One region of the Alkalihalobacterium alkalinitrilicum genome, then DNA from elsewhere that is predicted to be linked to it. Evidence: riboswitches for the same ligand, from Rfam matches in the RefSeq annotation. Region 1 holds a riboswitch; each other region holds the start of a gene.
The links. A riboswitch is a leader RNA that binds a small molecule or an ion and turns the genes downstream of it on or off. The one in region 1 is predicted to bind cyclic di-GMP.
Positions count from the first base shown of each region.

Region 2: another riboswitch for cyclic di-GMP. It lies ahead of BK574_RS11885 (hypothetical protein); the one in region 1 lies ahead of BK574_RS20225 (EAL domain-containing protein).
Region 3: another riboswitch for cyclic di-GMP. It lies ahead of BK574_RS13000 (anti-repressor SinI family protein); the one in region 1 lies ahead of BK574_RS20225 (EAL domain-containing protein).
Region 4: another riboswitch for cyclic di-GMP. It lies ahead of BK574_RS15910 (bifunctional diguanylate cyclase/phosphodiesterase); the one in region 1 lies ahead of BK574_RS20225 (EAL domain-containing protein).

Region 1 covers NZ_KV917368.1:4,170,777-4,179,876, forward strand. The annotation lists gene BK574_RS20185 (bifunctional diguanylate cyclase/phosphodiesterase) at 1-1,055, opposite strand, end outside; gene yidD (membrane protein insertion efficiency factor YidD) at 1,813-2,031, opposite strand; gene BK574_RS20195 (hypothetical protein) at 2,033-2,311, opposite strand; gene BK574_RS20200 (DUF4352 domain-containing protein) at 2,741-3,310, shown strand; gene BK574_RS20205 (tetratricopeptide repeat protein) at 3,508-4,599, shown strand; gene BK574_RS28520 (HI0074 family nucleotidyltransferase substrate-binding subunit) at 4,802-5,068, shown strand; gene BK574_RS20215 (nucleotidyltransferase family protein) at 5,068-5,379, shown strand; gene BK574_RS20220 (PilZ domain-containing protein) at 5,761-6,297, opposite strand; gene BK574_RS20225 (EAL domain-containing protein) at 6,337-7,053, opposite strand; cyclic di-GMP riboswitch class I at 7,129-7,212, opposite strand; gene BK574_RS20230 (DUF1659 domain-containing protein) at 7,597-7,803, shown strand; gene BK574_RS20235 (DUF2922 domain-containing protein) at 7,838-8,053, shown strand; gene BK574_RS20240 (YvrJ family protein) at 8,125-8,304, shown strand; gene BK574_RS20245 (hypothetical protein) at 8,623-9,100, shown strand, end outside.
Region 2 covers NZ_KV917368.1:2,515,057-2,520,693, forward strand. The annotation lists gene BK574_RS11845 (M23 family metallopeptidase) at 1-453, opposite strand, end outside; gene BK574_RS11850 (hypothetical protein) at 463-873, opposite strand; gene BK574_RS27495 (hypothetical protein) at 848-1,015, opposite strand; gene BK574_RS11855 (hypothetical protein) at 1,031-1,321, opposite strand; gene BK574_RS11860 (helix-turn-helix transcriptional regulator) at 1,465-1,677, shown strand; gene BK574_RS11865 (hypothetical protein) at 1,904-2,329, opposite strand; gene BK574_RS11870 (hypothetical protein) at 2,405-2,716, shown strand; gene BK574_RS11875 (hypothetical protein) at 2,718-3,095, opposite strand; gene sda (sporulation histidine kinase inhibitor Sda) at 3,319-3,450, shown strand; gene BK574_RS28825 (hypothetical protein) at 3,451-3,582, opposite strand; cyclic di-GMP riboswitch class I at 3,845-3,927, shown strand; gene BK574_RS11885 (hypothetical protein) at 4,009-4,335, shown strand; gene BK574_RS11890 (peptidoglycan recognition protein family protein) at 4,539-5,465, opposite strand; gene BK574_RS11895 (hypothetical protein) at 5,465-5,637, opposite strand, start outside.
Region 3 covers NZ_KV917368.1:2,701,957-2,711,056, reverse strand. The annotation lists gene BK574_RS13035 (asparagine synthase-related protein) at 1-904, shown strand, start outside; gene BK574_RS27035 (paeninodin family lasso peptide) at 901-1,077, shown strand; gene BK574_RS13030 (aldolase) at 1,206-2,144, shown strand; gene BK574_RS13025 (lasso peptide biosynthesis PqqD family chaperone) at 2,141-2,437, shown strand; gene BK574_RS13020 (lasso peptide biosynthesis B2 protein) at 2,471-2,947, shown strand; gene BK574_RS13015 (nucleotidyltransferase domain-containing protein) at 2,940-4,127, shown strand; gene BK574_RS13010 (ABC transporter ATP-binding protein) at 4,141-5,937, shown strand; gene BK574_RS27535 (hypothetical protein) at 6,244-6,405, opposite strand; gene BK574_RS13005 (VanZ family protein) at 6,680-6,949, shown strand; gene BK574_RS13000 (anti-repressor SinI family protein) at 7,041-7,247, opposite strand; cyclic di-GMP riboswitch class I at 7,279-7,374, opposite strand; gene sigK (RNA polymerase sporulation sigma factor SigK) at 7,862-8,563, shown strand; gene BK574_RS12990 (class D sortase) at 8,911-9,100, opposite strand, start outside.
Region 4 covers NZ_KV917368.1:3,297,011-3,306,110, reverse strand. The annotation lists gene BK574_RS15930 (hypothetical protein) at 216-560, opposite strand; gene BK574_RS15925 (antibiotic biosynthesis monooxygenase family protein) at 560-865, opposite strand; gene BK574_RS15920 (cobalamin B12-binding domain-containing protein) at 1,051-1,689, opposite strand; gene BK574_RS15915 (GGDEF domain-containing protein) at 1,676-2,584, opposite strand; cyclic di-GMP riboswitch class I at 3,456-3,538, shown strand; gene BK574_RS15910 (bifunctional diguanylate cyclase/phosphodiesterase) at 3,608-6,193, shown strand; gene BK574_RS15905 (malate synthase) at 7,588-8,442, shown strand; gene BK574_RS15900 (tRNA dihydrouridine synthase) at 8,881-9,100, shown strand, end outside.

The sequences.
Region 1 (9,100 bases):
TTATCTTCTTGAATATAGAACTGGTAGGTGTTTTTCCCGCTTTTTTTAGCTAAATACATAGCGGTGTCGGCCTGTTTAATCAGTGTTTCCGGATCCAAACCGTCATTTGGATATAAGCTGATCCCGATACTGGCCGAAGTGAAAAATTCGTGGGCGTCTAATATAAACGGAGTATAAAAGTCAATTATGATTCGTTCGGCAATCGCTTTCGCTTGGGCTTGATCTGAATTTTCAAGTACGACAATGAATTCATCACCGCCAAACCGTGAAACGACATCGCTTTCACGTACACATTGAACAAACCGTTGACTCACCTGTTGTAAGAAAGTATCTCCAATCATGTGGCCCAACGCATTATTAATGAATTTAAACCTGTCAATATCAATAAACAGAACGGCTAGACTTTGCTGATTTGTCTTATGCTGAGACAAGGTTTCATGAAGATAATCATTTAACCTGTCACGGTTCGGCAACCCTGTTAAAACATCATGGTATGCCATGTATTGAAGTTTTTCTTCTAATTGTTTTCGTTCTGTATTGTCATACGTCACACCGTTTAATTTTACGACATTTCCAGCAGGATCAAAGACAGGATTACCAAAGGATTCAATCCACTTGATTGCCCCGTCTTTGTGAAAAATCCTCCACTCACATCTATAAGGTGTACCTGATAACAATGCTTGAAAGTAATGATCGACTTTATCTTTATCCTCGGGATGGCAGACCTCAAGCCAAAGCTCGTAATTTTTCTCAAAATCCCTCTGAGTATACCCATAGATTTTTTCAATTCCTTTTGATACTTTTAATTGTTTATGAATAACATCATTAGACCAAAAAAATATGTGATTGTTCCGAAAAAGACTCTCGAATTCAGCTTTACTTTGTTGCAATTCTTCATTCAAGAATTTTGCCTTATCATACTGCTTACCTAACCACCTGACTACAGGTAGAAGTAAAATAATGAACATGGAATTACGAAATACGACAAGGCTACACTGTTTTCCACATGACGGTAAATTAAGATAATGATCGTAACAGCAATAGTGATTAAACAAATTGATATTCTCCCCGTATATTTCAACATAATTTTCTCCTTAAACATAAAAAAGTGACCTTCAAAGGAAATCAGCTTACATATCCCTTGGTAATTGAACTATTTCACCAGTTTTATTTATTGTGTCCAAGTTGTATGAGATTATTTTCCAAGATGAGAGTTTCACTGTTGGGTCAGACCCCGCTCTTTAATCGATGGTTATTTTGGTACCGTCATACTTTGTTAACGTAAATCCATCAAAGTGTTCATTATAGGTTTTTCTGAAGTCACGAAGGACCTCTATGGCTACTGATTAAGCGAGTTTGATACCCTCTATCCCGTCAGAACGCCAATGAACACCTGCTGTATCTCTCCCAAGGGCAATATTAGAAGCTAGTTTATTTAATTTTCCGCCTATTGTTAACCGTCAGTCTGAGTATGGAACTAATGAAAGTCCCATACTTGTTGAACACTTTAGATATAACTCTATCATCGAACCAACGAACGAAGACGAGGCTATGATGGATGAAGAGGAAGTCGAACAAAAAGTTATGGTTGATGAAGGAGATGGAGTAGCTAAAGAGGAGGAAATAGACGGGAAGAAGCCTATTTAACGGAAATTCGCCAAATCTCATTTTACGTAGGCTTAACTCTATCGGAACAAGGTTGAAGAAGTGGGAGAGTATATGGAAAATATTAATCGTATCATTATGGAAGTGGACCGAAATTTACTTTTAAGAATGCGAGTCATAACTTAAGATTATGACTCGCATTCTTTGTTAAGGATAGTCAATACAACTATCGAAATTATCAGGTCTACAACGTTTCAATCGGTTTTTCATTTTTACAAATCCTTTAATTACTCCGTATTTTTGGATCGAAAGAATAGCATATTGAGAACATGTTGGATAAAATCGACATTTCATTTTAAAGCTTTTTCGTGGTGAAATCCATTTTTGGTAAACTTTAATTGATGTGATAATCAAACTTTTTATCATTTTAATCTACCTCGTGAACGATCTCTTCTTTGTTAATAGCTTTTGAACTGCATTTAGGACACTTATCCAAATCCTGCACTTCCTTCAAGTTTTTTTCTGGAATGAACAACGCTGGTAAGCACCCTGTACAGCACATCATGTTTTTCCCTGTATTACTCATTTCGTTTCCTAAGTTTTGCAACTTTTCACCGAAGTTTTTCGTGACATCTTCTTTGCCGTAATACCATACATTCCCACAAGCTTTACAGGTACACTTTGTTTCCTTTATTTTTTTAGTCATCAACTTCACCCTCTAAAATACCATTTAGGTTATTGTTCAATTAATTTTTTTCAGTATACTAGTAAAAATTTTCATCTTTTTACAGAAAGTACAATAGTGGGATGTGAATTTTAAAAGCAAATTATCCAAATTAATAGAAGGAATGAAGAATTAATGAAGCCCAGTGGTAATATGTCAAACAATAAAAAGTAAAAAAATGGAAATTAAAAGAGGTCAAAAGAAAAAACGACTAAAAAAGGATAAACCAAATAAACCTCACATAATTCATAATTTTCACCTTATATTATGCGAAGCTGGGCATCGAAAGGATGTTGAATAAAAAAGACTTATCCTCTCCTTTCAGGTGGTGTATACAATTGATTGGTGCGTAGTAGCGAATACACCAATCGTACCAATTTTCTTGCGGTTAATATACGAGGAGGTAAACTGATGAAGGTAATGGCTAAAATATTACTTATATTTTTGTTATTTATTTCACTGAATGCATGTGGTGAAGCGGAAGTGAGTCCTGTAGAACAAGAAAAAGAACAGGAGCAAGAAGAACAAGAAAATGCTGCTGAAGAGCTTCAAGAAGAATTGGATGAAGCAGAAGAAGAGCCAGAGGGTGAAGGAGAAACGGAAGAGAATTTATCGATTGGAGATAGTGTTAATTTCAATGATATTGTTATTACTTTAAACGATGTTGCATATAGTCAAGGAAGCGATTGGGAGACACCTAATGAAGCAACTTTTCTACTAGCTGACTTTACCGTAGAAAATACATCTGATGAAAGTTATAATATTTCATCCATGATGAATTTCGCTATATATGATGAAGAGCATTTTAAACATTCTATAACTATCTATACAGATGCAAAAGGTAGCATGGACGGTGAGATTGGACCTGGAAGAACAATGCGTGGAGAAGTGGCGTTTGATGTACCAGAAAGTTCATATTATGAAGTGGTTTTTGAAGAGCCTTTTACGAATGGACAAGCCATTTGGGTAGTTGAACCGTAACAAAAAGAGGCTGGGACATAACTAAAAAGCTCCACTCTAAAGGCGAATAATCGCGGGATAAAGAAGCCAATAAATACAAAAATCCGAACTAATATACTTTTGTCCCAGCCTCTTCTTGTCTTGGACTTGTTTTATGGAAAAAGTTTTGTGATAGAAAAAATCCAAGAATTCAAAAACCAGTTCTGTATGTAGCGGGGATGATTTATTTACTAGATAAGTTAGTGCCGTTTGGAAATATGCTCACACAAACCGAGTTAGCAGAGGAATTTAAGATTTCTAGCAGCAGTGTTTCGACAAAGTATAAAGAATTAGAGAATGTACTTTGGGAAGATATTATGGAATTACAACAAAATCTTCTCGATTTTGATAGAGAAGATCTAGTTGATGAAGACGAGATGTTCGAGCAAGGGGGGATCTTTGAAGATGATTTCTTAAGTTCCAAAATGTCATTAGAACGTGAGATGGCTAAAGTCACTCAACTAATACAGGATAAGGACTTGGATTCAATAGAAGAAGTGAACGCATTTTTAACGGAATATTTGGACGGTGGCAGCACCCGACCTAATAGCAATCTCTCCAACAAAGATAAAGCACAAGACTTAATCTACGAAGCCTATGAAGCAAAGGGAATGAAGCGAAAAAGGCTTGCAGAGCAGACGTTGAAGTTATATCCAAATAGTCCTGATGCGTACAATATTTTAGCTATGTATGAAGATGATCCAGAAGAACTCTTTTTCGAGGGAATGAAAGCTGGGGAGAAAGAGTTAGGAAAAGCGTATTTCAATGAAAATAAAGGACACTTTTGGGGTCTAGTTGAAACTCGTCCATATATGCGAATAAAGTTGAATTATGCTTGCTATTTACTAGATACTGGTCGTGGGGAAAAAGCGATTAAACATTTCAAAGAATTACTCGAACTAAATCCAAATGATAATCAAGGTGTTCGTTTTGAGTTATTTGTTACATATGTAGAAGAGAAAATGTATGAAGAAGCGAAAGGCTTACTCGAAGAATATAAAGATACGTTATCGGCGAGTGCTACTTATAATCGTGCGTTGATCGAGTATTTACAAAATGGTCCGACCAAAAGAGCAAAGCAATTACTAAATAACGCAAAAGAAAGTAACCCCTATGTGATCGACTATTTATCTATGAAGAAACGGTTACCTACCGCTATTCCTAATGCCTATAGTCTAGGTGATGAGAATGAGGCAATCATTTATGCAGATCAACATTTACACCTATGGCATGAGGCTGAGGAGATCATTGAATGGTTAACTCGTAAATGAAAGGGAATAATTAATGGTGGAGAATAAGCAATATAGGATTATGTTTATCAGGGGAGGAATGTCCTGAATGGAACCATTAAAAGAAATACGCTGGAAACAAAGATTTGAGAACTTCGAAAAAACCTATACACTATTAAATAAGTTTTCTCAATAGGAGCTTAAAACAGACTTAGAGAGAGCTGGTATTATCTAATTTTTTGAAATTACTTTTGAACTAGCATGGAAAGTGTTGAAGGATTACCTTGAGGCAGAAGGATTTCTCGTGAAAAGTCCTATAGAAACAATTAAACAGGCCTTTCAAATTGGCTTAATTGAAGAAGGGCATGTATGGATGGATGCCCTAGCCAAACGTAATTTAACTACTCATACTTATGATGAAGAATTAGCCAGAAAGTTTGTCAGTGAAATCACTGAGAAATTCTTACCTGTCTTTAAGAAAATGTACGAAAAACTGTCAGAGGAACGATAATGATGTTTGGATTGTTAGAAAGGGACATTAATTATATCATTAAAGGATTATGTAAATTTACTGAAATCGACCAAGCTAAAATTTTTGGAAGCCGCGCTTTAGGTAACTACAAAAGTGGATCAGATGTTGATATAGCATTATTAGGACAAGAAATAACGGATAGAACGATAGATGAATTAAGTGAATTGCTGAATGAAGTATACCCACTTCCTTATTTTTTTGATATTCTACACTACTCAGCCTTAAACAATCAAAAACTTAAGGAACATATAGATACTGTAGGAATTGAATTTTACCGACGAAATTCGTAAGAGAATAATAGGGCTTGTTCTATCATTGATAAAGTGAGGGCAGGCTCTTTTTTGATTAAGGAAGGGAAAGGTATAATCAATTGGAAGAAGAATAAAAGGGATTAATCTCTAATCTCTAGATGTAGAAACAGAAAGAAACTAGAGGAATTGAAAAATATACCAGACCAAGTTGGAAAAATCTGCGCCAAAGTTAAAAATAAACCCTCTTTAACTCTTAATTAAACGATCATGAAGATGTGGGTAATATTAAATAAGGATTTCTAGCAATTGTAGACTTTTTGAAATTTTTCTACTCCAAAAAAATAAGTAACCACCTCCACTAATTTGGGAGTGGATAGGATGGTTACTTCGTATGAGTTTCTCTGACTAACATTAGCGAATTTAAAGCACCATTTTCTGTCTTCTTTGTAATTCAATTTTATTAAGTAATAGATTCAGATGCTTCTGTTCATCTTTACTAATATCAATAAATTGAACACCGTAGATGAATGTGTCTTTTTGTAAATATTCCTCTTTACGTATGAATTGTGCTTTTAATGTAAAAGGAATGTTTTTGATAGAGAAAGTAATATTGAAAACAATTTTTTGTTTGACGGGTAAATTATATGGACATGTAAATTTCAGTCCACTAACACTGATATCTTGTATTTTCCCAGTAAACTTTTTATGTTTTAATTGTTCAAGTTTTTTATTTTCAAAATATAAAAATTCACTTACACAATCTTCTGTAAGGGTAACTCTAAAATGTTTTCGACGATTGAGGTTTAGGTTCACCTGGTATGACGCTGTTTTTCTTTGATCATTAATCAAGTTGTTGTTGTCGACGTTCATGGGGGTTACTCTGTTCATTTCAATTTTTTTATTCTGTACAAATAAGATGGATAGAGTAGCTATAAATAATACTATTAACAGCAGCATTATAATTAGCTCCAAATCAAGATATATCATAGCTGTACCTCATATAATCTGTTCTAGTAATGAAGGCTTTCCTAATATGAAGCCTTGACCATACTGGATATCTAATGTTTTAGCTACAGCTAATTCGGAAGGAGTTTCAATACCTTCTAAAATCACTGAACAATCGTTTTGTACAGAATAATTATTCAATAGTTGAATATAGGACTGTTTTTTCTTTGAAAGGTGTAAATCTTTTGAAAAGTAGCGATCTAACTTCAGAAAATCTGGATCTAACTCGACGATGCTTTGGGCATTAGAATATCCCTTTCCTGTATCATCGATAGCAATCAAAAAACCAAAATTCTTTAAAACAGCTATTTTTTGCTTCAGTTCGTCCATTTTGTTATTAATCTCAGATTCTGAAAGTTCTAAAACAATTTGTTGACTAAGAAGGACATCTTCAGCGATAATTTTATTAAGAAAAGTTGGGAAATTTGGATGTAAAAGTGTCGATGGAAAGATATTTAAAAACAATTTTCCTTTACTTTTCGTTAAGCCTGCTGAACGGTAGGTGGAAATCGCTTTATGAATGGACCCCGAATCCAATTCATAAAGCTTTTTCTCTTTTCTAGCCTCAATAAACGTAGCTTCAGGATTAGGAAATAGCTTAGATCTTAATAAAACTTCAAATCCCAGTATGCGCCAATTGTTCAAGTCATAAATGGGTTGAAAATGATGATAGAAATTCTCCTCACGTATTAAATTGTTAATTAACACGAGTACGTATCCCCCTTTTTTATGTAAATAAAAAAGATGGAACCCGAAAAATAGGTATCCATCTTTACCAGTTCTTTCGGTAACCCAGCCGTCATAGTATAGTACCTTAGACCTGTGGCTTTGCGTCCTTATTTTTCAATAAGTTTGCCTTTATCTTAAAACTATTATTAATACATGTATTTATGTTTAATACTTTAACCACATTATAAATGAAATAAAAGAACTTTCCAACCAGTATAATACAAATTTTGATAATTTTTTGTGCAATTAGTTCTAAGCTGCCACAGTGAGACCCCGAGATTTGTCGAACATAATCCTTTAATGTTTTCCCGATATATGCGATGAGAACCTGGACTTTCGTTGGAGATTAGACTATATCAAATTACAGGAAGCCACTTTTTCACTTCCTTTTCCTCCTTTATGAACCCTTTTGATAATTACAAATTTATGATTTTTTTAGCAATGTACCTAAAAAATTATTTTTAGGTACATTGTTGTTTTTGTCCCTTTTCCCATATATACATGGTGAAAGGGGGTGAGAACATGCTTACTAATTCTCGCTTAGTGATTGTATTCGAAACAGGGATCAATCAAATCGGTGAGCCGATCTTGAAAACGAAGAGCTTTAACAACATTAAAATGGGGGCAACGAACGAGCAGTTAAAAGCTGTCGCTGATGCGTTAACACCGCTTCAAGGTTGGACACCTTATAAGATGGAACGCAGCAATACGTATAATCTTGAGGCTTAACTTTATGAAATGATGATAGAAAGGAGAGTTTAGGATGACGAAACGACTAGAACTTGTATTTGAAAATGAGCAAGCGAAAACGGTGACACTTTCACTCGACAACCCGGTATATCCAGTTGATCCGACTGCGGTTGGTGCCGCTATGGATGCGATCATTGCAGAAAATGCGTTTACATCAGCTGGTGGAAACTTAGTAGCGAAAAAGAGTGCGCGTGTTGTTGACCGAACAGTGGAAATGATTGAATTTTAATTATTAGCAGGGAAAGGAAGAGGCGAAGTTAGGCCTCTTCCTTTTTTAAATGATGAAGGGAGATTTTGATGATGGAAACGTGGCTACCGCTTTTAAGTGAGTTTGGCTTTCCTGTGATGGTGACTCTTTACTTGTTGCATCGCGTCGAAAAAAAGTTAGACATAGTCAACCAATCGATCGAGCGACTACCCGAAAGCTTAGCAACACTTCAATATTATGGAGGAACGGAGCAGAAGAGAAGTAGTATGTGAGGATGAGTGAACCATCTAGCGTAGGTGCTAGGTGGTTCTCGTCGTTACAAGTCTGTCAAAATTTGATCTTCTATGTCGAGAAATCTTTAAATCATGAAAAGTTGAAAATAAATAAGGTCAAGTTGAAAATAAAAATGCTGTGATCCATCTTCATTCAGTGGTTGCGTAAGTGTTCGTGACTCTCTACTTGCTGCACCGCGTCGAAAAAATAAATGTTCAGGTATAAATAAATAGTCTTAAAGAACTATTACATTTCAAAAGAATGGGATTATAATTATCTAGTCGCGACACAGTTAAATAAGAAGGGAAATTAGAAAAGTGAATAAAAAAATGATTAGTGCAATCATTACTGTGGTGTTTCTAGGTATTAGTGGATATTACTTTTTTCAAAATGCCTCAGGCAATACAGATTTAATGTTAACGTATATTGAGGAAACGAATCACTTAACAGATAATTATAATCTATTACTTTATGAAGAAGAATTGATTGATACAGAAGAGGAATTAGTGACTTTTACTGAAAAGGTACTCCTGCCTTCATTAGATAGTATTATAGCTGAGGCTAAGCAGTATGGAGATAGCATCGAAAATGACAAGCTAAAAGAAGTTCATAATTTGCATGTACAAGCATTGGAGTTACGTCTTCAAGCGGATCAAGCTTGGTTAGAAGGTGCTGAAGCGGAGGCACTTTATGTCGAATCAGATACTTTCTACGAGAAGTACGAGTCGAACTTAAACAGTCTAGCCCGTCAGTGGGGAGTAGAGATTGAATGGGAAGAGACTGAAAATGAAGAAT
Region 2 (5,637 bases), 1.7 Mb from region 1:
CCATAGAATTTCAGATAACGCTCCTTTTGTTTCGAAAATAGTAGACCATAACGACTCATCCGTTACTTTTCCACTCATTGATGCTAACTCTTCAGCAAGTGGAGTAGGATCTATCCAATCTCCATTTGCTGATCGTAAAGCAAAATGCAGGTGTGGGCCTGTCGATAGCCCTGTCGATCCCGCCTCGCCAATTAATTCACCTGCATTCACTTCATCGCCGACATTAACGTTAACTTCGCTCATGTGTCCGTAAATTGCACGAGTGCCGTCTTCCATTTGAATGGATAAACCCTTTCCGATATTACTCGACCCATCAAATACTTTATCGATTACACCTGATGCGATAGAACGTAATTCGGTACCTTCTGGCATCGCTAAATCGATACCATTGTGTACACGACTATTTCGGACTTCTTCTAATGCGCCAAACTCCGAAGATAATCGAAATTTCATCTCATACACCTACCTAGCCGTTTCTCTAAAGACTTCATCTGCCTGATCGAATAGCCAAGGTAACGCGAGAAGTATCATATAAATTAATACGTAAGCAAAACCGCTCTTCTTCGCTTTATCGAAATCTTCGTTTGCTACCGCCTTAATAATCGTAAATCCCCCTTTGAAAATGATTATCCATTTACCGATCTGCATTAATTTATTGTAGAATGGACGGACTGCTTCATCTATACTCCCACTTGCCGCTAACGTCGGTGTGGCGAAATCCATTCCTCCCGCGACTGTTACGATAATCAACGTTCCCACTACTTTATACGTAATATGGTGTCGCTTGAAATGGCGCTCAATTTTCGTTAGTAAATTATTGTTGCCATCGTTGCGGGCCATAAATTCACTAATCGAATATCTTTGCGTTTTCATTTTGCTTCCCCCTTATAATTTCAATTAAATCATCCTCGAACTTACTATCGCTACAATGGTCAATTAAATAGGCGTAAACACATTCTGCGATAAATAACTCATCGGCATCGTGTTTTTTAAACAATTCGATTAATTTTTTCATATCGCATTCCCCCCATTATTTAAAATTAAATTTACGTACAGGACTCACGCTGTCAGGTGTCCACGTTATAGGTTGAGGGACAGTTTGAGGGTTAACTGGCGTGTGTTCTACTGGTTTCGATATCTCTACGTCTGGTTGTGTTTCTTTCTCTTTAGACTTTAACGCTTTTTCTGCTTTACTACGTTTTATATCTTCACGAATTAATTGTTTTATATACTTCGAGAAACTTCTTCGACTGAAATGTTCTAACATCGCTTTTTCTTCAAAGTTAGCAGCGTTAAACCCTACACTTTTTATAACTTTCATAACTTACCAACCTCCCGATCATTTTAGGCGTTAACCTAATTTAATGTTATTAATGTTATTAACAAAAGTTACATTGTCCATCGAAAAAATATAAAAAGGACTAGATGTTTTTTTCGAGAATTATAAAAGAGAGGTGATGAACGTTGGTAAAATGTAGATTAAGGGTTATCTTAGCTGAAAGGAATATTAAGCATGGGGAAGTATACAAAAAAGCAGGGATAAGCAGTGCTACTTTTAGCTTACTGGTTAATGAAAAGTCACTACCGACTTTACCAGTAGCTTTAAAGATCGCGAGGGTGTTAGATTTACATATCGAGGATATTTGGTACGAAGATGGTAAGGAAGTAAAACATTAATAACGGTATTAACGAAAAAAGACCGCCTTTATATTCGTGAAGGAGGCAGTCATTTCGTGTGACGTTAATAGCGCGACGTTAAATCGTCGTCGCTGGATGCTATTAACGTATGCCAACGGGTTCCATTTTATGCCTGTCTTTTTACGGTAAATTTTTCGTTTTATCTGTTGTTATTTAACGACAAAAACGCCCTCTACCGTAATTAAACGATAAAGGGCTGCCTTCCTTATTTAATTCCTAATGTTGATACAGCATCTTTGCGTTCATACTCATATTGAAACGGTTCACTATCGCCAGGTTCAAGTTTAATCATCCTTAATGAACGTCTTATTAAAACTTCTTCAGTTGCGTTTATTTCCTCTTTTTCAAGCCATTCTTCGTATACGTTTTTATATAGATCTACAAAAAGTTTATCCTCCCCTTCGATTTCTTTGCTGTTATAATAGGCTTCGTCTAGTATTTCTAATAATTCTTTTGTATCGAGATGTAATTTTTCATCTATTACAGTGATATTCGATTGTTTAGTTTCTTCAACAGCTTCGCTATTTATATTAACTTCCATATTATTTGCACAACCTACGATAAAAACAGATAATATCATTGTTAAAGCATATATACCAAATAAATTCCTCATTGTAACTCCCCTTTCCATTTATTACAACTCTATAATACCTATATTTTAAATGTCAATAATTTTTATAGCTTCTGCTTTGGAGGGACGATTTTTATGAACGAGTCACTGGGCACCTGTGAAAATTGTTTAAGAACTGGTAGAGAAAAGAACTTAAAAGTAAGGATGGATAAAAAACTCTGTCCTGATTGTTATGAGGTAAAAAGACGGTACCATATAATGTTGTACTATTATGAGGGTTTGAAAAAGGTACTTCAAGTAATGGATATGAAAGAAGGTCAAGTCATGAAGGTCTTTGATGATGACTATCTTAAAGGAAGACTCGATCGTGAGATGCTAGAGGATCTTTCAAGGGATTATGAGGAGAAAGTTCTGAATAGGGATCCTTATAATGGTTACAGAAAATAGTTTACCTTTTAGAGCTAATCTCGTATGAAAACCCTTTAATCATGTTGTTACATTCCTTTATTACCTTCAGCTCACTATCAGCGATATCTGTCATATGGCATACTTTATTTCGTATATCTGATAATTTTCTAAGCTTTTCTCTTTGAGATCTATTAATATTGGGGATGATATGTGGGTATTTAAAGAGGTAGCTAACTAATTCGTGCAGGCATGCGTCATTAATTGGCCTTTTCTCGTAGAGGATACTTCGCCAGTGAAGACCGTATTTATAAGTTAGTTGAAAATTGATTATAGATTGTAATGTTGTTTCAATTTCGTAAAGCAGCCGATACCCTTCTATCATGTTTTCTGGAACACAACTTTCTTCAAATACAGTCATTAAAAAACCTCCCTTTTATTGTTCTTTATTTAGAATAACTATTTTATTTTATAAGAACAATAAAGGTAAAGTTAAGATTGTGTAAAAAATTAAAGCCCCTTCAAAAAAATTAATAATATTACAAATCAATTACAATCGAGTGAATGTTCAGATAAGTATTGCTATAAGTTCTCACAGCATTTAATATTATTTCTTGGGTATGTATTCAAGGGAGGATTTTTTCATGTTAGAAAAGTTAAGCGACGGTGATTTATTGGAGGCATATAACAAAGCAATTAACTGCAAGTTGTCTAAAGATTTCATTGAACTATTAAAGAAAGAATTATTAAAAAGAGAAATTACATATACTAAATAATTATTTACATTTACTATTATCAATCTTTTCTTGAAGCCATTGTAAGAATTCAATTTCCCTTTCTAATACTTGTCTTTGTAACTCACTTTCAAAATAAGATACTAATTCATTCAATTGCTGTTCAATGGGCAAATTTCTCACTCCTTTACAAAAATATATTGCAAAAGTTAGATAATTTCAACTATTATGTCCTCTCTATTGAGAGGACTTTTTATTTTACTGCTAATTCTACAAATCAACTCTAATACCCTTTTTTCTGTTCCACTTTATAGACTTTTACATAAATTCCCAGCGCTAAAAAGAAAATCCCATTTCTCACCCCGAAGAGTGGGATTTACTATTTTATAGTATCACTACTTTACTCGATCGCCAATTTCCGATATAATTCTACAGTATTTGCAAAAGGCAAACTTATTGAAAGATAAGGACGCAAAGCTACAGGGACTAACGGGAAACCCACGTCAGCCAGCTGCCAATGAAAAAATAAAACTCCGTAAGAAAAGCACCCAGATATTTTCATTCGGCACAAATTTTCTTAAAGGAGTGTAAAAAACAATAATGGAACTAATTGAACCCGAACTAAAAGTAGCATTAGAAAAACTGGACTCTTTAATTGTGACTCTGCCCGATAAGAGAGATTCTGTATTTCATTTCAAAAATTTTATTATTAGCTTTTTACGTACTAATACTAATAATGTAACATTGCCCGTTTCTGAAGTAATGGCATTTTTAAAAAATAAAAAACCAACCGTTTTCTCTATCTTAAGAAATGAATACAGTCATAATTTAGTTATTAATGTTGTTACTCATGTCGATTTAGAATATAAAGTTGCTTCTAAAAGGCTTTACGATCTAAAACTAAAACTAGGTATTATAAACAGATAACCAAGAATTTAAGCCCACTCCGAAGAGTGGGCTATTTTAAGTTTAATACATAGAACAAAACCGAGTTACATATACTGATATAGAAGGCTTAATTGGCCTCGTTAAGCCTCTTGGGAATAACACCCCACTTCTTATTTCTAGTCGAGGGGCCACTAAAATATCCATCTGAAAAGTCCACCACAAGGTTGGGCTTCTTTTTGTTATTAAAACATATGTCCCCAAGTTAGTGGACCAACAATACCATCCACAGTTAGACCATGAAGACGTTGATAATTTCTTACGGCACTTGCTGAATTAGCACCATAAATACCATCAGTTGTAGCACCTACCACACGTTGTACTGCGGTCACATCATTTCCACGTAGCATTGGAGATAGATTTCTTAATAATCTACGGTATTTTGGTAATACTGCATCTAAAGCGTTTCTTGTTTGATTACCAACCAGACCGTCAACTAAGATATTTTGTCGAGCTTGGAACGCTTTTACTGCGTCTTCTGTTTCTTTACCAAAATGTCCGTCAGCTCCGAAACGTGGTAATCGTTCACCAGCCGCAAGCAATTTATTTTGTAAACTCCTCACCGTTTCTTCTCGGTCTCCGTTCTTAATTAATGGATTTGGTGAAGGTGCTTTTATTACTATTCCAGCAATTTTAGTATCTGTAACTTCTTTCTCAGTGCGCCCCTCTAACCGTTTTCGAAACTCACCCATATTTATTCCTGGGCACGCTGTGGATTGATTAGGAAACTCTCGATGCCCTAAAACATTAGATAACCCTATATTAAATCGTTCCATCGCTAAGCGTACACGTTCTATTAATACTGGTAATTGCTTCTCGTTAGGTGCTCCTTTACCGACGTAACAAATATTATATGTTCGTGTATTGTGACCACCAACTCCATTTGTAATAACTACAGGGTCATAGCATATTTGTAGTGTTCCATCCTTTAGTATGATTTCAGAATAACCACCGTGACTCCATCCTCTTTTAGTTCTCCATGTTCTTTCAAAAGAAAAAGCGTCCCCTTGATCTGTAAAAGAATAATGGACGCCAATACGATTAATTTGATCAATACGTCTACGACTTCCGCCATCCATTAACTTACCTCGTAAATCTTGTACTTTGCTCATTACTTACCCTCTCCTTTCACTTTTCCGTCAACATACGCTTCACCGAGAATATATGAAATAGCCACACCAGCAACAGTGAGAACCGCATCTGTCGGAATTTCTAACCCTAACCCTTGATTAACAATGACCAATAACCCTGTAACCACAGCCATTAGAAACTTTCTAGACGTGA
Region 3 (9,100 bases), 1.5 Mb from region 1:
TTTTGAGAATTCCTTTTGGTTAAAGGGGATTACTGAAATAGCACAAAAACAAGGAATTAAAATTCTTTTAAATGGAGCAAGAGGAAATCATTCTATTTCATGGGGATCTTGGAGGTTAACAACAGATTATTATGCAGAATTATTGAAAAAATTAAAATGGATTCAATTAAACAAAGATCTGACCGACTACACAAAACATTATCAAACTGGTAAATCCAACATACTTCCAATTATAGCAAAGAAAGCTTTTCCTATAATAGACCGATTTCAAAATAAAGAGGCACAGCGAGTTTATCAATTTCCACAAATAATAAGCTCAAATCTGGCAAGGAAAACTAAAGTTTTTGATAAGCTTCAGCAATATGGACTTGATTTATTAGGTGGGGCTGAAATAAGAAATTTAAATGAATTTCGAAAAAGTTATTATAAACAACTTTTTCCTTGGAATAAAAGTGGAGTTGCCAATACAAATTTATCTTTACGTTATGGTGTATGGGATCGTGATCCGACGAATGATTTAAGAGTAATTCAATTTTGTTTAGCACTTCCTGAGGAACAGTATGTGAAAGAAGGCATGGAACGGTCGTTTCTTCGTAGAGCGACCCAAAATGCTCTTCCAGATAAAGTAAGACTTAATCAAAAGAGCCGTGGTATCCAAGGAGCTGATGTGATCCATCGAATGGTTCCTCAATGGGGGACGTTCATTGAGGCGTTACATCAGCTCTGTAAGGATCCTGTTATCACTGAAATCCTTAATATACAAGAAGTTAAGCGGGCATTATCCTCTATTGGAAATTTTCCAAGGCCAGAGGATGTTTATAGTAATGAATTTAAAGTCCTTACAAGAAGCTTGATTGTTTATTTCTTTATTAAACAATGTATCCGAAAGGGGGTGAAAATATGAAAAAGTTATGGAAAAAGCCAAGTTTTGAAGTCCTTGATGTAAGTAGTACTATGGGTGGATCAGGTAATGCAACTTGTGATAGCTATGATACATCAGATCAACCAGGTAAAAACCCCAATACTCATGATGGTAGGGGAAATGTAAAGTGGTCAAGTGGTGGGTGCGGTAGCTAATTTACTAACTTGATTTTTAATTTCCCTTATATCTTAAGTAAGTATAAGGGAAATTTCTCAAGTGAGTAATGTTGTTCTATGTAAAGAAGTAGTTAATCTAGTAAAGAACGTAAAGTGAGGGATCACCAATGGTCATTGATAAAGGAAGTGCATTAATTTATGAGGCATTCTGTCTTAAAATTCAAAGTCCTATTTCTCTACCAGAATTGCCACTAGTAAATAAGGAAAACAGCTTAATAGACATTATAGTGGAAGTTGCTGAGTTGAGAGATTTGTGGTCGGAATTATCTGAGGATGACCCATATTTCGTTATACAAGAAAACCTAATCATGTTTAACATGCCTGATGTGGCAATCTTTCTAGTCGAAGACGGTAAACGAATTTTATTTTCTCCAGTTGATAACGCTCATGATGACCATATTCGTTTATATCTTTTAGGCACTTGCATGGGGGCCATCTTAATGCAGAGGAAAATTCTTCCTTTACATGGAAGTGCGTTAGCTATTAATGGAAAGGCGTATGCCATCGTTGGAGATTCAGGGGCTGGTAAATCAACGCTTGCTTCGGCTTTTTTGAAGAAAGGCTATCGTTTGCTTAGTGATGATGTCATACCCGTTTCTCTTAATGAAGAAAACGTTCCGATCGTAACACCTGCGTACCCACAGCAAAAGCTGTGGCAAGAAAGTCTAAACGAATTTGGGATGGAAAAGAAGCAGTATCGCCCCATTGTTGATCGCGAAACGAAGTTTGCTATTCCTGTAAAAGACCAGTTTGCCAATGAAATGATGCCTTTGGCTGGAATTTTCGAACTCGTAAAAACTGAGAATGGCGAAATTCAAATTGAACCGATTCAAAAGCTACAACGATTCCATACTTTGTTTTATCACACTTACCGTAATTTTTTTATTGAACGATCGGGATTAATGGAGTGGCATTTTCATCAATCTGCGAAGATGTTAAGCCATATCGAGCTTTACCAAATCCAAAGACCAATGTCACGCTTTACTGCGAACGATTTAACAGAGCTTATTTTAGCAACGATTCATAAGGAGGCCAAAGTTGTATGATTAAAAATCAAAATATTTCAAAAACTAATATTATTTTTCAAGGGTCTAGAAATATCGTTAGTGATATGGATGGGGAAAAAGTCATGTTAAGTATTTCAAATGGGAAGTACTACAATCTTGGAGACGTCGGTGGTGACATTTGGGAGCTGATAAAAGATCCTGTTTCAGTTAAGCAATTAGTCTCAACACTAACTGCGCAATATGATGTAGACCCATCTGAATGCGAACAAGAGGTTTTATCTTTTTTAGGGCTATTAGCTGAAGAAGGGTTGATTGAAGTAAAAGAAGCATAATAAAGGGGTTGTTTTATAAAGGGGTTTAAATCTATGTTGCAAAGAGTTAAAGCATTTTTATTATTAGATTTTAAAATGAAATTAATGTGTATAGAGGCTTATTTTTATTTAGGTTGGGCTCGGTTTCTAAAGCTTCTCCCATTTTCAAAAGTGGCACCTTCATTAGGACAAAAAATGGAAGAAACAACGATAACCCCGATTGTTGAAGATAAGAAAACATTACGAAATGTTTCCCAAGCAATTCATATGATGAGCCGCTATACTTTTTGGGAAAGTCAATGTCTTGTTAAAGCAATTGCTGGGATGAAGATGCTTGAGAAGCGGGGCATTGAAAGCACATTGTATCTAGGAACGGCCAAAGATGAAAATGGAAAATTAATTGCGCATGCCTGGTTACGTAGTGGCCCATACTTTATTTCTGGTGCAGAAGGCATGGAGAAGTTTACCGTTGTGAGTAAGTTTGCTAAAAAAGTAGGGAACCAAGAGATTAAAGGGGAAAACTATGGATAATCATTATGCTCTTAACTTAAGTGATTTACCAAAAGAATTAATGCTCATTCTAGAGTTAATTAAAGAACAGGATGATCTGGCACGTTTCACGGACAAAAAGGATCTATTACTAGAGGTCAACTGGGACTTGTTTTTGGAGTTAGCGATGCATCACCGTGTTTACCCGTTGTTGCATTCGAAATTAAAGAAAATAAATGACTCAACTATACCAGCCAATGTTCTTCAGTCATTAACTTTTCAGTATAAGCGAAACACGTTTCAAATGCTGCATTTAAGTGCCGAGATGGAGCAAGTCAATCAGCATTTAGCGCAACAAGGCATCCGGCTCCTCTTTTTGAAAGGTCCTGTAATAGCCCAATCTCTTTATGGAGAGGTGTCTCTGCGTACGTCAAGTGACTTAGATTTCCTTATTCCTATTGAAAAATTAGCTGAAGCCGAACAATTATTAGTTGAACTGGGCTATGAAAAGGATGATTATATTGAGACGGTGTTAAATGATTGGAGATGGAGACACCATCATGTCACTTATTTCCACCCTCATAAAGGAATTAAAATGGAAATTCATTGGCGGATGCATCCTGGGCCTGGAAAAGAGCCAAGGTTTAATGAATTGTGGGAACGAAAGGACACGAGCACATTAACTAGTTCTTCCGTTTATTTTCTTGGGAATGAAGATTTGTTTTTATTTCTTGCGGCTCATGGTGCTCGCCATGGTTGGTCTCGCTTGCGCTGGTTGATGGATATCCACCAACTATTGCAACAAAGTGTAGATTGGCGGCAACTTCGAAAGTTGTTGAAAAAGTATGATATGACACATGTGGCTGGGCAAGCTACTATTTTATCAACGCAGCTATTTGGTACGCAGGTTCCAAAAGAAGTGCAGTTTTTACTAGAGGGGAGCCGCGCGAATAACCTTGCGCAAGAAGCGATCTTTTATTTAAAAAGAATGGTTAATCTACATACAGATCCCGTTCCAGAAGATGTATCACAGTATCATAAACGTCATTTGTTTTCCTTAATGTCGAGCCAGCAAAAAGTTTTATTTATTTTAAGCTTTCTGTATCCATATCCTGAAGATGCTGAAACATTACCTTTACCAAAGGGGCTCCATTTATTATATTTTCCATTACGTCCGTTCTTATGGGTTTGGAGAAAAACGAAGAAACAGGCAATATCTTAGGAGGCTATTTTAAATGAAACATATTTTCTATTTTCTAAAACAAATTCATGCTTATGCTGGAAAAATTCTTTATATTAACCTCCTAGCGATGCTATTTATTAGTTTACTGGACGGTATTGGTATTTTACTATTAATTCCTTTAATTAGTATGAGCGGAATTGTAAATATTGACGCTACTGGAATTCCTTTATTAGGGGCCTTTGAATTCCTGGGAAATATTCCGAGTTCGATCGGTTTGCCTGTTATTTTAGCGATATTTGTCTTAATCGTTGTTGGACAGAATTTATTACAACGGCAAATTACGATTAAGAGTACGATAATTCAGCACGGGTTCTTTAGACATCTTAGGGTGAAAACCTATGACTCTATTCTTCATGCGAAATGGAACTTTTTTATTAAAAATCGAAAGTCGGATTTGATTAATTTATTAACGGCAGAGATTGCTCGTGCAAGTGCGGGAACACATTCTTTCTTACAATTTTTATCTTCACTAATCTTTACTTGTATTCAAATTGGAATTGCCTTTTGGCTTTCACCTACGATTACATCGTTTGTTTTAGCGTGTGGGTTAATACTCATCTTTTTCAATCGTAAATTTCTTAAACGATCGATGGAACTCGGTAGTCGTAATTATACGTTAGGTAAGGCATATTTAGGTGGAATTACTGATCAAATTAATGGAATTAAAGATATAAAGAGTAATACTTTAGAAGAGTCACGAATGAATTGGTATAAAATGGTAACTAAAAGTATGGAGAATGAACAAATCGAGTATACAAAATTAAAAACCACTTCCCAACTTTATTATAAAATAGCATCAGCTGTCTTAATCGCAACCTTTATCTTCTTTGCTGTTAACTTGTTCAATGCACAAGCTGCTCAATTGATGTTAATTATTATTATTTTTTCTAGGCTTTGGCCAAGAGTGGCTGGAATTCAAGGTTCTTTAGAACAGATTGCAACAACGATTCCCGCGTTAAAAGCGGTTATTGCCATGCAAGAAGAATGTAAAAGCGCAAAAGAGTTTACAGCTGTTAATCAACAGAGCATCCAACCTTTAAACATTCATAATGGGATAGAGTGTCGTAATGTTACATTTCGTTATAACCCGAATGATTCAAAGTATGCCTTAAAGGATATTAATTTGTATATCCCTGCCAACCAAATGACTGCTGTAGTTGGCCCATCGGGTGCTGGTAAAAGTACGTTAATTGATTTGTTGATGGGACTTAATCAATCAGAAGAAGGAGAAATATTATTAGACGGTGTTCCACTATCAAGCGGTAATGTACGTTCTTTGCGACAAGCGATTAGTTATGTTCCTCAAGATCCATTTTTATTTAATGAAAGTATTCGAGAAAATTTACAACTTGTTGCTTCAGATGCCAGCGAAGCGGAAATGTGGGAAGCACTCGAATTTGCTTCTGCTGATTTTGTTAGTAAGCTTCCTCAAGGGTTGGATACTTTAATTGGAGATCGTGGCATCCGACTTTCAGGAGGAGAACGGCAACGACTTGTCTTAGCCCGGGCGATTTTACGGAAACCATCGATCCTCGTATTAGATGAAGCTACGAGTGCGTTAGATACAGAAAATGAGTCGAAGATACAAGAGGCTATCGAACGACTGAAAGGCAGAATGACAATTATCGTTATTGCCCATCGCTTATCAACGATTCGTCACGCTGATCAAGTTATTGTTCTCGATCAAGGTCAAATCATCCAGCAAGGTGGCTTTAATCAGCTGGCAAAAGAAAAACGGAGTATGTTTAGTCAATTGCTCAGAAAGCAAATGGAAGTTATGCAATCATAAAAGGGTTAAACGCTGAATGAGGTACCTCATTCACAATATAATTTATAAGCTTACAAGTTTTGTAAAAAAGTCTAATAGGTTATAGGGAATAAGGTATTTGAATGCCAAAGTAGCTTCAAAGTATAAGCCTTTAGGTAATTATAATCAAAGCGAATATATGTCACCAGTATTTGATAAAAATAGTAACATTATAAAAAATGCAACACCACATCATTCTATTTTTATTAAACAAAAGTCTAACGATTAAATAAAAACATAAGAACTTACTTAATAAATTCCTAATCAATCTTCTTTCACTTATTTTCTCTAAACATTTAATTCTTTTTCATGATGAATTACTCTTTTTAAGAGTTTTAATTTCATCTCTTTATCAAGACAATCTTTATACAACACAATATTGTAGGCATACATTAAACGATGATAAAAAGCTTTACCTTTACTCATTATCTGTTTACCTAGTAGAAGCATCACTAAGACCTCCTCTGTATATCGTATTACTTGTTCCAGAGAAGTATTCAATATTCAGGTAACGTCTTATGGGTACTTGTTGATCGTTGTTATATACATGTATTTAACATGCGTAGAGTTTTTATTAGTATTCTATTCTCTATGTGATGTTGATTTGGTGGCAATCCAGTAATTTTAATCCAAGTCGATTGGAAGTCATTTTTAGTAATATGCATCCGAGTGTGTTCGTAGCGATTGGAGTTATTCTCGAACTTGCTCAATTGGGCTGTTATATTTGTTTATTATTCTTGCCTTTTTGACATTTGGAGAACTTCAACGAAAAAAAGAACAGTTTGCATTCTTGGTTGCGGTTTCGTATGGTGTCATTGATGAAGTGCATCAATATTACGTACCGTTTCGCTCGTTTGGTTTTGATGATATTTCAAAAATGCTTTTATGGGTAATTGTTAGAAGAAGCTATAATAGGAGGAATGCTACCTTTGGTTCCTTTTTAAGAAAAATAGTCTGTATGTTTCAAAAGAGTTCAACCAAGGTTAATTTGTAGCTAGGCTTAGGTTAAACGAAAAAAAGTGATGAATGATATTCGCCATCATTGATCACTTTCGGCCCGTCCTAACTTTGTAATTTACATAGAATTAATAAACTTTTGCGTAATACTTATCAAGAAGTAAAAAAAATGGATAGTCTTTTCTAAGGATAAAGTTTCTTGGAGGACTTGCCCAGTTTGTTTTCTTTTTTAATAAAAACCGTTTGATTTCTTGTTTGGTTAAACCCATTTCCATTGCCTGTTTCATTAATTGTACCCACTCTTGATCCAACTCTTTGTTACATTCATTTTTCATCGTATTTCCCTCCTAAAATACTATGAGCATTTCAGGCAGTCCAGCCATCATCATTGAAATCCAAATCCCCAACCTAAGACCTGTGACTTTGCGTCCCTACTTTTCAATAGGTTTGCCGTTTTCTGAAAAATATTAAAGTATTCCTCATGATTTTTCAAAGTTTTTGAGATTTTCCGCGACTTATGTATTAATTAATTCATAGTATAAAGGAAGAAACCATATCATAGTGTTGAAGTTTGTCGATGATAGAATATACAAATCGTGTCAAAGATACAGAAAAAATGACCCCTGCTTAGTTTTTTTTACCTATGTTTACACTGTTGATATGTTGATAAACAAAAAATAGTAGGTATATAGTTCTATCATCGTTATTTCAAACGGATGGATTATTTGGAATTAATTGTTATATTGAATACTAATATGTCGAGAACTTTTTCAGAAAATACCCAATAATAAACTTACAGAAGGTTATGTATTTTAAGGATGAGCACTAAATGACTTTCAAAAAAGTGGGGATATGAAAGAACTAGTTTCAATTTAATTTTATTTGTACAGACACAACCGAGCCCATACACACATAGACATAAGATAACAAACCTTATGGGGGTGAGGAAGTGTCATTATTTGCAGCCATCACCTATTTTATTAAAGAAGTCATTGTTTTTGTAGGGTACGTAAAAAACAATGCCTTCCCTCAACCGCTTTCGAAAGCAGAGGAGCAGAGATACTTACAGCTCATGGAGCAAGGAGACGAAGAAGCCCGTAATCGCCTTATAGAACATAATTTACGCTTAGTCGCACATATCGTAAAAAAATTCGAAAATACTCGTGAAGATACAGAAGATCTAATTTCGATTGGCACAATCGGGTTAATAAAAGCGATTGAGAGCTACTCACAAGGAAAAGGAACGAAACTAGCGACCTATGCAGCCAGGTGTATTGAAAATGAAATCCTCATGCATCTTCGCGCATTAAAGAAAGTAAAGAAAGACGTATCGCTTCACGATCCAATTGGAACGGATAAGGAAGGAAATGAAATTACTTTAATTGATGTCCTTCAAGAAGAAACGGACGATATCGTCGATACGATCCAACTGAAAATGGAAAAAAAGCAAATTTATGATTACATCCATGTATTAGATGAGCGCGAAAAAGAAGTCATTGTCGGACGTTTTGGTCTAGATTTAATGAAAGAAAGAACGCAGCGGGAAATTGCTAAGGAGCTAAATATTTCTAGAAGCTATGTTTCCCGCATCGAAAAGCGAGCATTGATGAAGCTATTCCATGAGTTTTATAAACGGAATAATGGTTTGTAGAAAGAATAATGAAAGGTAGTGTAAGAAGGTCGGTTCTCATACTCTCTTGTTTTTTTTTTTTTTGATAAGTAATTCCTTGCTGTTCATGATGCCTGTGGGATGAGTATCTGAGAAGAGATCGGTAACTATGGAGCGTTTATAATGCCCGTGGGAGGAGGAACGGAGTAGAGAATGGGAACTTAAAAGGTTTATATTGCTCGTGAGGAGAAGAAAAACAGAGATGGGCATGGGAACTATTATGCGATCATGGTGACCATGAGGTGGAGAACCAAGGAGAATATGAAGGTTGTGCTATATAAATATCGAAAATTAAGCGTGAGAAGTAGTTCTCACGCTGCCTTTTTCAATTAATAAATCGGCTTTGCATAAATAATATAACGATCAGGAGCACTTCCGACAAAAGAAAACGGATAACACGTCGTAACGACTAACACTTCATCAGGAGCGGTAGAGCCAATAATCGTACGGTCATCAGCATCTACGATCTTTGTACTTTCGATTTCATATGTAAACTCACCATAAGGCAGTTTAATAATG
Region 4 (9,100 bases), 870 kb from region 1:
TTCTTAAAGCTTTGATAGACCCACTCAAAGATCAATTTTCAAGGTGCGAAAGTTGAGTTATTAAATAATAAAATAAATGAGCAAGTGGGTGCTGAAATAGCGTGAGCATTTCTTGTTTGCACCCTCTAAAAAAAACATTCATTGAATAATGACTATTTCCTATTGGCCTAGAACCGTACCATGATATGTGGTATATCCCCCCAGGTAAAAGAGAATTACAATAAACTCCACACTGCCTGCTCAATGGCTTTATTATAAAATGCTACTCTTTCCTTAGTCAGCTTTCCTTCAATAACATCTACAATAATATTATAATTTTCAATAATAATTTCAGTAGAAACACCGCGAGTTGTAAGTACATCGTTTAACCACATAGTGTAGTTAACAAATATCTCTACATGATTTGCCTCATAAGCTAGATTCAAAGAATTAAAATGGTGAATGTTGTCCTCAAAGGTCTTCCTTTTACCGTGTTCTCCAAATTTTTCAACTAAATCAGGATATTTCTCATAGATTTTCACAACTATTTCTTCGACCAATTTATTTTGTGCTTCTTCCATTAAAATGCTCTCACCTCATATCGTTTTACAACGGGCTTAATTGCTGCTAAATCTTGATCAGGATAATTTTTTTCTAATTCATGAATACGTTTAAAGTCGGAACTTTTAACCCATGCAAAATAGTCTTCTTTTTGATCCCATTCCATCATTACTGTCAATTCTTCTGGCTTAATATCATTTTGCAAAAGCTTAAAGGAAATGAATCCGGGTGCTTGATCAACTAACCGTGAGCGGTTTTGATATAGAGAAATGACCTCATCTAATTTTTCAGTTGGTACAGTAACAATCGAATGTACAATATACATGATTCAGTAGCTCCTTCTTGCCAAAGTTTTTTCCACGAGAGCGGTCCCTCCGATATTGAAGTGGATTCTAAGTATTTATTCACCATTTATTTGTGTTGGACCGTGAGAGTCGCCCTAGTTGATCAAGCTAAAATCAGGTATTTTTTAACTTTAACCAAAAAGAGGCAGGCACCGTCCCGTTGTCACTAAATTTTCGTAACCAAATCAGTTATGTCTTCAATGTAGCAGTCATAGTTTAATAGTTTTAATAAGGAGGGATTTTGTTTGAAACAGTAACCACCAATGATGATTTTGCTATCCTTCAATTGAGGTTCATTTTTAATTTTATCAATTAATTCCTTGGCATGATGAACGTGAGTATAGATTGTGACAGAGATTGCAATATAATCTGGATTTTCTTTTTTGAAAAAAGGAATCGCATCTTTAATGGGTAACTTATTACCTAAATAGATTACATCATAACCTTGGTATTCTAGAATATGGTTGACCAATTTTATCCCCAAATCATGTAATTCTTCTTGTGTTGTACAAGTGATGACGCGACCTTTCTTGGGCTTCTGGTTAATAACATATTGATAACATTCCATTACATTTTGGTGAACAATCGCAGATGCAAGGTGTTCATTAGCTACTGTAATTTCATTTCGTTGCCACATTTGTCCGATTTTATACATTGTCTTTTCAATTCCGAAATACGTATGTTCTATTGGGATATTGTGTTTAAATTGATCTAGGATTAAACGACGTGCTTCTGTCCGGTTTGACTCTAACAAGTAGGATAAATATTCAGTTGAAAAATTTTCTGTTATTCTACCTTGCCCCATCTCTTTTTAGCTCCTTTTTGAACTCATACATTTTTTGATCTGCGGCCTGGATAAAAGCTTCAACTTTTGTATCATCATCATAAGGGATTGATACAGCACCATAAGAGATTGACGAAATATCCGTGATTTTTTGGAATTCTTTATTAAGTCTAGCTCCAATGTCAATCGCTTCTTTTTCATCACAGTCTGTTAATATTAGGAGGAACTCGTCTCCTCCTGTTCGGAAGGCAAAGTCAAGGCCATGGCGGATATGTCTTTTTGTTATGGTTGCAAACCCCTGTAATAAATGGTCTCCTTTGTCATGGCCAAAGGTATCGTTTATCTCTTTAAAATTGTTAAGATCAATCATAAGGATCGTTATAGGATACTTCTTTCGCTTAGCCTTTATAAGCTCTGTTTGAATCGCTTGATTAAACTGTCTACGATTATATAATCCTGTCAAACTATCCGTAAAGCTTAATTTTTCTAGTTCCTTCTTTTGTTCGTTAATAATCTTATTTTTCCTCATTAATTCTGAGTTTAACTGTGATAGGTCAGAACTAATTTTCATTATAGTTTCAACCGTGTCTAAATACTCTTGGGATAAGGGGGTCAATAGAATCATAGTTAAGCTGTCTATTTTTCGAATAAAAGCTTGGAAAGAATGAATTTCAAAAGCGATTTGAAAATTCAACTCTGTCGTAATCTCATCACTTTCTTCATTTTGCAAAAGCTCTTTTAATTTGTACAAAGAGGGGGTGTCAAGTATTAGACTAAGACTCTTACCCTCAAAAAACTCAGTATCCTTTGATAACATAGTATTGCTTCGACCACTAATCGTCTTAATAGTCATAGAATCGTCTATAACTATGTAAACCAAAGGAAAGATTGTAAGAATATCACCATTTTTGGTCAAATTGGGGTCCTCCGGTTACGTTTGGCTAAGTTTATTTTATATGTGTCAAGGGTTCCACAAGAAGTATGGGCTTTTAGTTTTTATTATAGCACTTTTTACCCATTGTTTGTCATTTACTGCACAGTCATTCATGTATTTAAAAGCCAGAGATTACTTATTGACCAGTAAAGAAATGTACGTCGATTTAGGAGAAGATTCCCCCGATAGGCGAAAACAACAATCCATTGTTTGACATTCACTACGAAGGCTTGAAAGTCTAGGCTATACTGTTTCACTTTTGAACCCAGAGCGTCTTAGTATAAGCCATTCAAATGTAATATGCGCTGAAATATGGCGTTCCTCTCTTTTCTTAAAAAAAATGAGTTGCGCTTTAAAGTGCACCCTTTGTAAAGGACATTTTAAAAAGCCTAAGCACCTTGTAAAAGATGATCTCTTTGTATTGAACAGAGTTAATTGTTATTGGGTTAATATTTAGATTTAAATTAGGTAAGAGTATGACTAAAACTTTATTAGTCATTCCTTTCAAGTAAGACAGTAAATAAATTATTTAGAAAATAGTAGAAATACTAGTAATGAACCCTTGTCACCACATGGCTTACGACGTTATTTCTGTACTTCTGCATTGGAAGCAGGATTGACGTACATAAAGTTGCAGCAATGGCTGGACATCAATCGATAAATACATGCTTATGTACACAAATCCATAAAGGAAAAAATGCTTAAGAAATTAAATATGTAAAAAAAGGGTAACAACCTATTTACTCCCTTTTTTTGGAAATGGTAGTTATCCGAAAAATTAAAAAGATATTTGACGAAATAAGTTGTTAATAGTGCTAATATTATAAGTATTATTTTGATATTTATCAAAAAAAAATGACCTGGACAAACCTTCAGTAATGGGGGGACGCTAAACTATAGGGGCTAAAACTTTTGTTAAGCCAGCCAGGTGCCGTTTTAGGGAAACATATCCTTATTAACGGGGTGTGTATTTTATTTATATTGAAATAAGAAAGGGATATGGATATGAGTAGAATTACAATAGATAAACAAACCTTAAAGGCACAAAACAAAGTTTTGAGAATGACTGCTACTGGAAGCTCTCTTACTGAAATATTGACAACTCTAGCACTAGAAATAGAAACACTAATCCCAAAAACTTATTGTTCCATTTTATTGTTGAATGATGAAAAGCAAACATTGGAAAACGGGATAGGACCGAGCCTCGATGAATCATATAATGAGATTTTAAATGGAACCCAAATTGGTCCAAGTGTAGGTTCTTGTGGAACAGCGGCTTATAGGAGGGAAAGGGTAATTGTAAAAGATATTGAAAAATACATATTATGGAAAGAATATAAATCATTAGCCTTATCTTATGGACTAAAAGCATATTGGTCGCAACCTATTTTATCCTCGGACGGAACAGTGTTAGGCACATTTGGTTTATATTATGGTGAACCTAAAGTACCAAATATTCGAGAATTGGGAATTCTTGAGGACTTTACTCATTTAGCATCTGTTGCCATTGAACACAAAAAAACAAATGAGAAACTCCAACAAAGTGAACAACAGTATCGTCTTTTAGCAGAAAACGTATCTGACTTCGTTGGTTTATTAAATCAACAAGGGGTTTATGAATATGTATCTCCATCACATGAAAAATACTTAGGATACTCCTCTTTTGAACTTGTGGGAAAGAACTGGCTTGATTTCGTGCACCCTGATGACGTTAATAATGCCATATGGGTATTTGAGAAACAAGTAAAAATCGGGGCTCCACAAAAATTAATCTTCCGTTACAAACATAAAAACGGGCAGTGGATATACCTTGAGGGTAAAGGAACACCGATTCAAGAGGAAGATGGACTAGGAAGCAGATTGGTTTATATGGCAAGAGATATAACAGAGCAAAAACGTGCAGAGGAACAACTTAAAATAGTGGTTCATGATTTAGAACAAACACAACAAAAATTTGATTCGTTATATAATAATTCACTTGATGCCATATTTGAAATAGACAGTGAGGGTAAATATTACCGTGTAAATAGCGTTGCAGAAAAAATAACTGGTTATCAAAAAGAGGAACTAGTAAAGTTAGGGATCAATGATTTGATTATTGAATTAGAAAAAGTAAACAATATTTTTACAAGGATAAAAAATGGTGAATCACTTAGAGTGGAACTTACTCTTAGACATAAAAAAGGACACTATGTGAATATAGATGTTAATGGGGTACCAGTATTTAGGGATGATGGAACTGTTAATGTAATCGCATTTGTCCAAGATATTACAGGGAGAAAACGTGCTGAAGAGGAACTAAGAGAATTAGCGTATAAGGACTCTCTAACAGGCCTTCCAACTCGTGAACTTTTTAGTATCGAGTTAGATAAAGCGATTAAAAGTGCAAAAGAATATAAATATTCACTAGGTATATTATTTATAGATTTCGATAATTTTAAAAATGTTAACGATACTTTAGGACATCATTTCGGTGACCAAGTTCTAAAAAAACTCGTTAAGATCATGGAAAGTCAATTAGGGAAAGATAATCTAATATCTCGACAAGGTGGAGATGAGTTTCTAATTTTGGTTGAAAACACTGACAAAGAGAAAACAGGTATAATTTGTGAAAGACTCATCAAAAGATTAACAAGTCCTATAGAGTTGCACGGGCACGAGGTTTTTATCACACCAAGCATAGGTGTTTGTATGTTCCCTGAGTACGAATTTGATGCAGAAATTCTAATAAAAAATGCCGATTTGGCTATGTACATGGCAAAAGATATCGGTAAGAATAATTATCAATTTTTCTCGGATAACTTAAATGACCAGGTCTTACGAAAGAGTCGAGTCACAAATGCTTTACGGAAAGCACTTGGCAACGGGGAGTTTACTTTACATTATCAACCACAATTTGAATTAAGTACAAATAGAGTAAAGGGAATAGAGGCCTTATTACGTTGGAATCCAGAGTTTGGATTTGTTTCACCGGCAGAATTCATCCCAATAGCAGAAGAAACGGGTCTAATAGTTGAAATTGGAGAATGGGTATTAAGAGAAGCATGTAAGCATGGTAAAGAATGGAATGATAAAGGTGTATTAAAAACACCTGTTTCTGTTAATGTATCTGCACGTCAATTTAAGGAACGCTCATTTATAGAAACAGTAAAAAATGTGTTAAAAGAAACGGGTCTTCCACCGAGTAACTTGGAGATTGAAATTACCGAAAGGGTTATGATTGATGTAAACGAGGCAGTAAACATTGTGAATCAGTTAAGGATGTTAGGGGTGCGAGTTGCGATTGATGACTTTGGAGTCGGTTATTCTTCATTAAATATGCTTCAGAGTATAGTTATTGATAGTTTAAAGATTGATCGGGCTTTTTTACATGATGTAATGAAGAATAAAAGGTCAGCAGGGTTATTAGAAGCCATTATACGGATGGGGGCGGATCTAGGTTCTAATGTTGTCGTAGAAGGGATTGAAACCAAAGACCAAGTAGATTTTTTACTATCTAAAGGAGTTATTGGTCAAGGGTATTACTACAGTCGACCTTTACCGGCTGATGATCTCGAGCAATATTTAGAGTCGCTTAAATTAAAATCATAAAGGTCACTTGTTGCTTTCTAAAATGCAATGTAAAGTAGCATTTTTACAAAAAATGAGAATCTGTATAGTTTTTTTGAAAACTTTGAATGAAATTGGTGAAGAGAGTATTTTGTTAAAGGGATACTCTTTTTTATTTGGAAAGTTATTGTTTTTACATATTGAAAGGAGATGAAGTTTTAAATCTTTGCTAATTGATCCTAGAGTAACGTTGAAAATTTTGTTGCTTGCTTTCTCATTTTTGCAACATTGGGATAACGTTTATTGGCTGTATCAAACCCTGGGAAATTGTTGGTACATTCCGCTTCTTTAGATTAAAGAAGATTCAGTTTAGCCTATCCAGTGATTTTGAAGATGATGAGTAAGGTAAGGTATTACTATTCGAAAACCTTAAATGCGTATATTTATGTTACATCACTAGTTTTGTATAAATACTAATGAATTTTCAGTTTTATACTTCTTCCTGGTTAGAGCCAAAAAGGTAAATACTCAATAATTAGGTTAACATTATATTAAGAACGGGTAACTAATGTTGAAGAAGAAAGACGAAAAAACTATAAATCCTTTACTGAGAAGTACATCGATACTATTCAGAAGAGATAATTTAAGGATACAAATATAGAATGGCTTTTTTACATTCAACAAACATTCGTTCATAAAAGCACTTTTTTATTGGCATATTAGGGGGGTACCTTTACGCAAAATCAATATAAACGCGTTTCAGTATCATCACTCTATCAAAACACATGTTGAGTGTGTAGCTCAACTTATTTTAAAAGTGTAAACTTCAATAAACATTTACTATTGAAAAAATACATCGTCTTGCCTGACCCTGAGTGTGTAGCAAAGATTGTGTTTGTGAGAGAAGCTTCATCAAGAAAGGATGGAGTTTTCTCTATGAAATCAGTTTGTGGAACATTAATGTGAAACAAGAAAAACCGGGTCGTGCCATGCACCACTAGATAAGTCTCCAACGTAATGAGGGTTAGTTTAATCGTGGAATCATTCCACTTTTCACCGGTAATCAAGTGGTTATTTGATAGGAGCTTTCCAGAGGTTTCGCGACTTTTTGGAGCCTTTATTTCATAACTATTTCAAAGAAGTGCAGAGAATAAAACCACATTTTACCTCACGATAAAATGTGTTGTCAATAAGAAATTTGTAATATTTTCAAAAAAGTGTTATAATAGTCTTACAATTGTTTTTTTAATCGTATTCCGAATTCCACTGTATTTTTTTGCAGATAGAATTATGGATACGTTTTTTTAATATCTTTTTTTAAGCCGAAGAGAAACTCAAACAATTGTGTGAGCTTTAAAGGTAAGTTAGTTGAATGAAATTATCAATTTACTATCTAATAGTAACCGAGTTTTAATTCTACAAGGAGGACTAGAATAATGAATCTAATCAATAAGAAAGTTACACACAAGCGTTTTGGCATAGGTAGTATAGTTAAACATAATGATTCTAGTATTGAAATACATTTCGCATCGGAAAATAAAAAGTTTGTTTTCCCTGATGTATTTGGAAAGCACCTAAAACTACATGATAAAAGTGTTGCTAATTCACTTGAAAAGATTATACAAAAAAAGGAAATGGAACGAAAGGAGGAAGAATGGAAGAAGGAAGAGGAAAAAAAACTACAACGAAAAAACCAGGAACTTCGCTTGGAACATGAAAAACTTATGAAAAATCATAAACTACATCCCGAATCACAAATGGTTTTTTGGTGTGACACAGAAGAACAGAATAGTTCTTTTTCAGAGTGGAAGGTTTTTTCAGGCGTAATAAAAAGTGGTAATAACAAGGGGAAGCCAAACAAACCCATCCGCTTGCACCAAAATAGCGCTGTCCTGTTAACAGCAATAGATTCTAGCATGCCTGAAAAAGACAGACGTATCTTAGGTGTCTATATGGTGAATGAAGATTTTATCGGTAAGATTTGTGAAGATGGATATATTCCTGCTCATTCAAAATACAGACTCCAACTTACAGAACAGGAATCGGATCAGATGCTTTTCTGGGAATATTATGTAAATGAAAAATTCCCCCACAAAATGACATGGAATACAGGTAAATACCGTTATTTTGAAAATTCATGGATAGCTCAAATTTTGCTTGATATAGTTTCGTTGAAAAGTGACCCAAAGGAACGAGAGTTGGCACAACAATTTTTTGAACATTTTTGTAAAATGAATCAGATAACAGATCAAGAGTTACCAAAGCCTAATGGTGCATTAATGCGTATTTAGATGTGGAGTGTTTAGCTCAACTTATTTTAAAAGTGTAAACTCCAATAAACATTTACTATTGAAAAAATACATTGTCTTGCCTGACCCTCAGTGTATAGCAAAGATTGTGTTGTGAGAGAAGCTCCATCAAAAAAGGATGGAGTTTTTTCTATGAAATCATTTTGTGGAACATTAATGTGAAACAAGAAAAACCGGGTCGTGCCAGGCACCACTAGATAATACCATCTGCTTTTTTTATTTTTAAAAAAACCATTCAGGACCGATTTTCGTTAAAATAAACATTGCCGATTTTCACAAATTATAAATGTCCCAATGTACTTGTGTTTGATAATAAATAATTAAGCATTATATAAGTGTAAAAGAAGTGGCACATTTGGCTTTATATTTTTTGACCGAGAATTTGAAGTTGTATCCATAGTGAGAGGATTTGAGTTTGAAATGATAGATAATTTTTGGCGTGATTTACCACGACCATTTTTTGTACTTGCACCAATGGAGGATGTGACAGATGTTGTTTTTCGTCACGTGGTAAGTAAAGCTGGTCGACCAGATGTATTTTTCACAGAGTTTACAAACTCAGATAGCTATTGTCATCCAGAGGGCATGAAAAGTGTGCGTGGTCGTTTGATTTTTACAGAAGATGAACAGCCAATGGTGG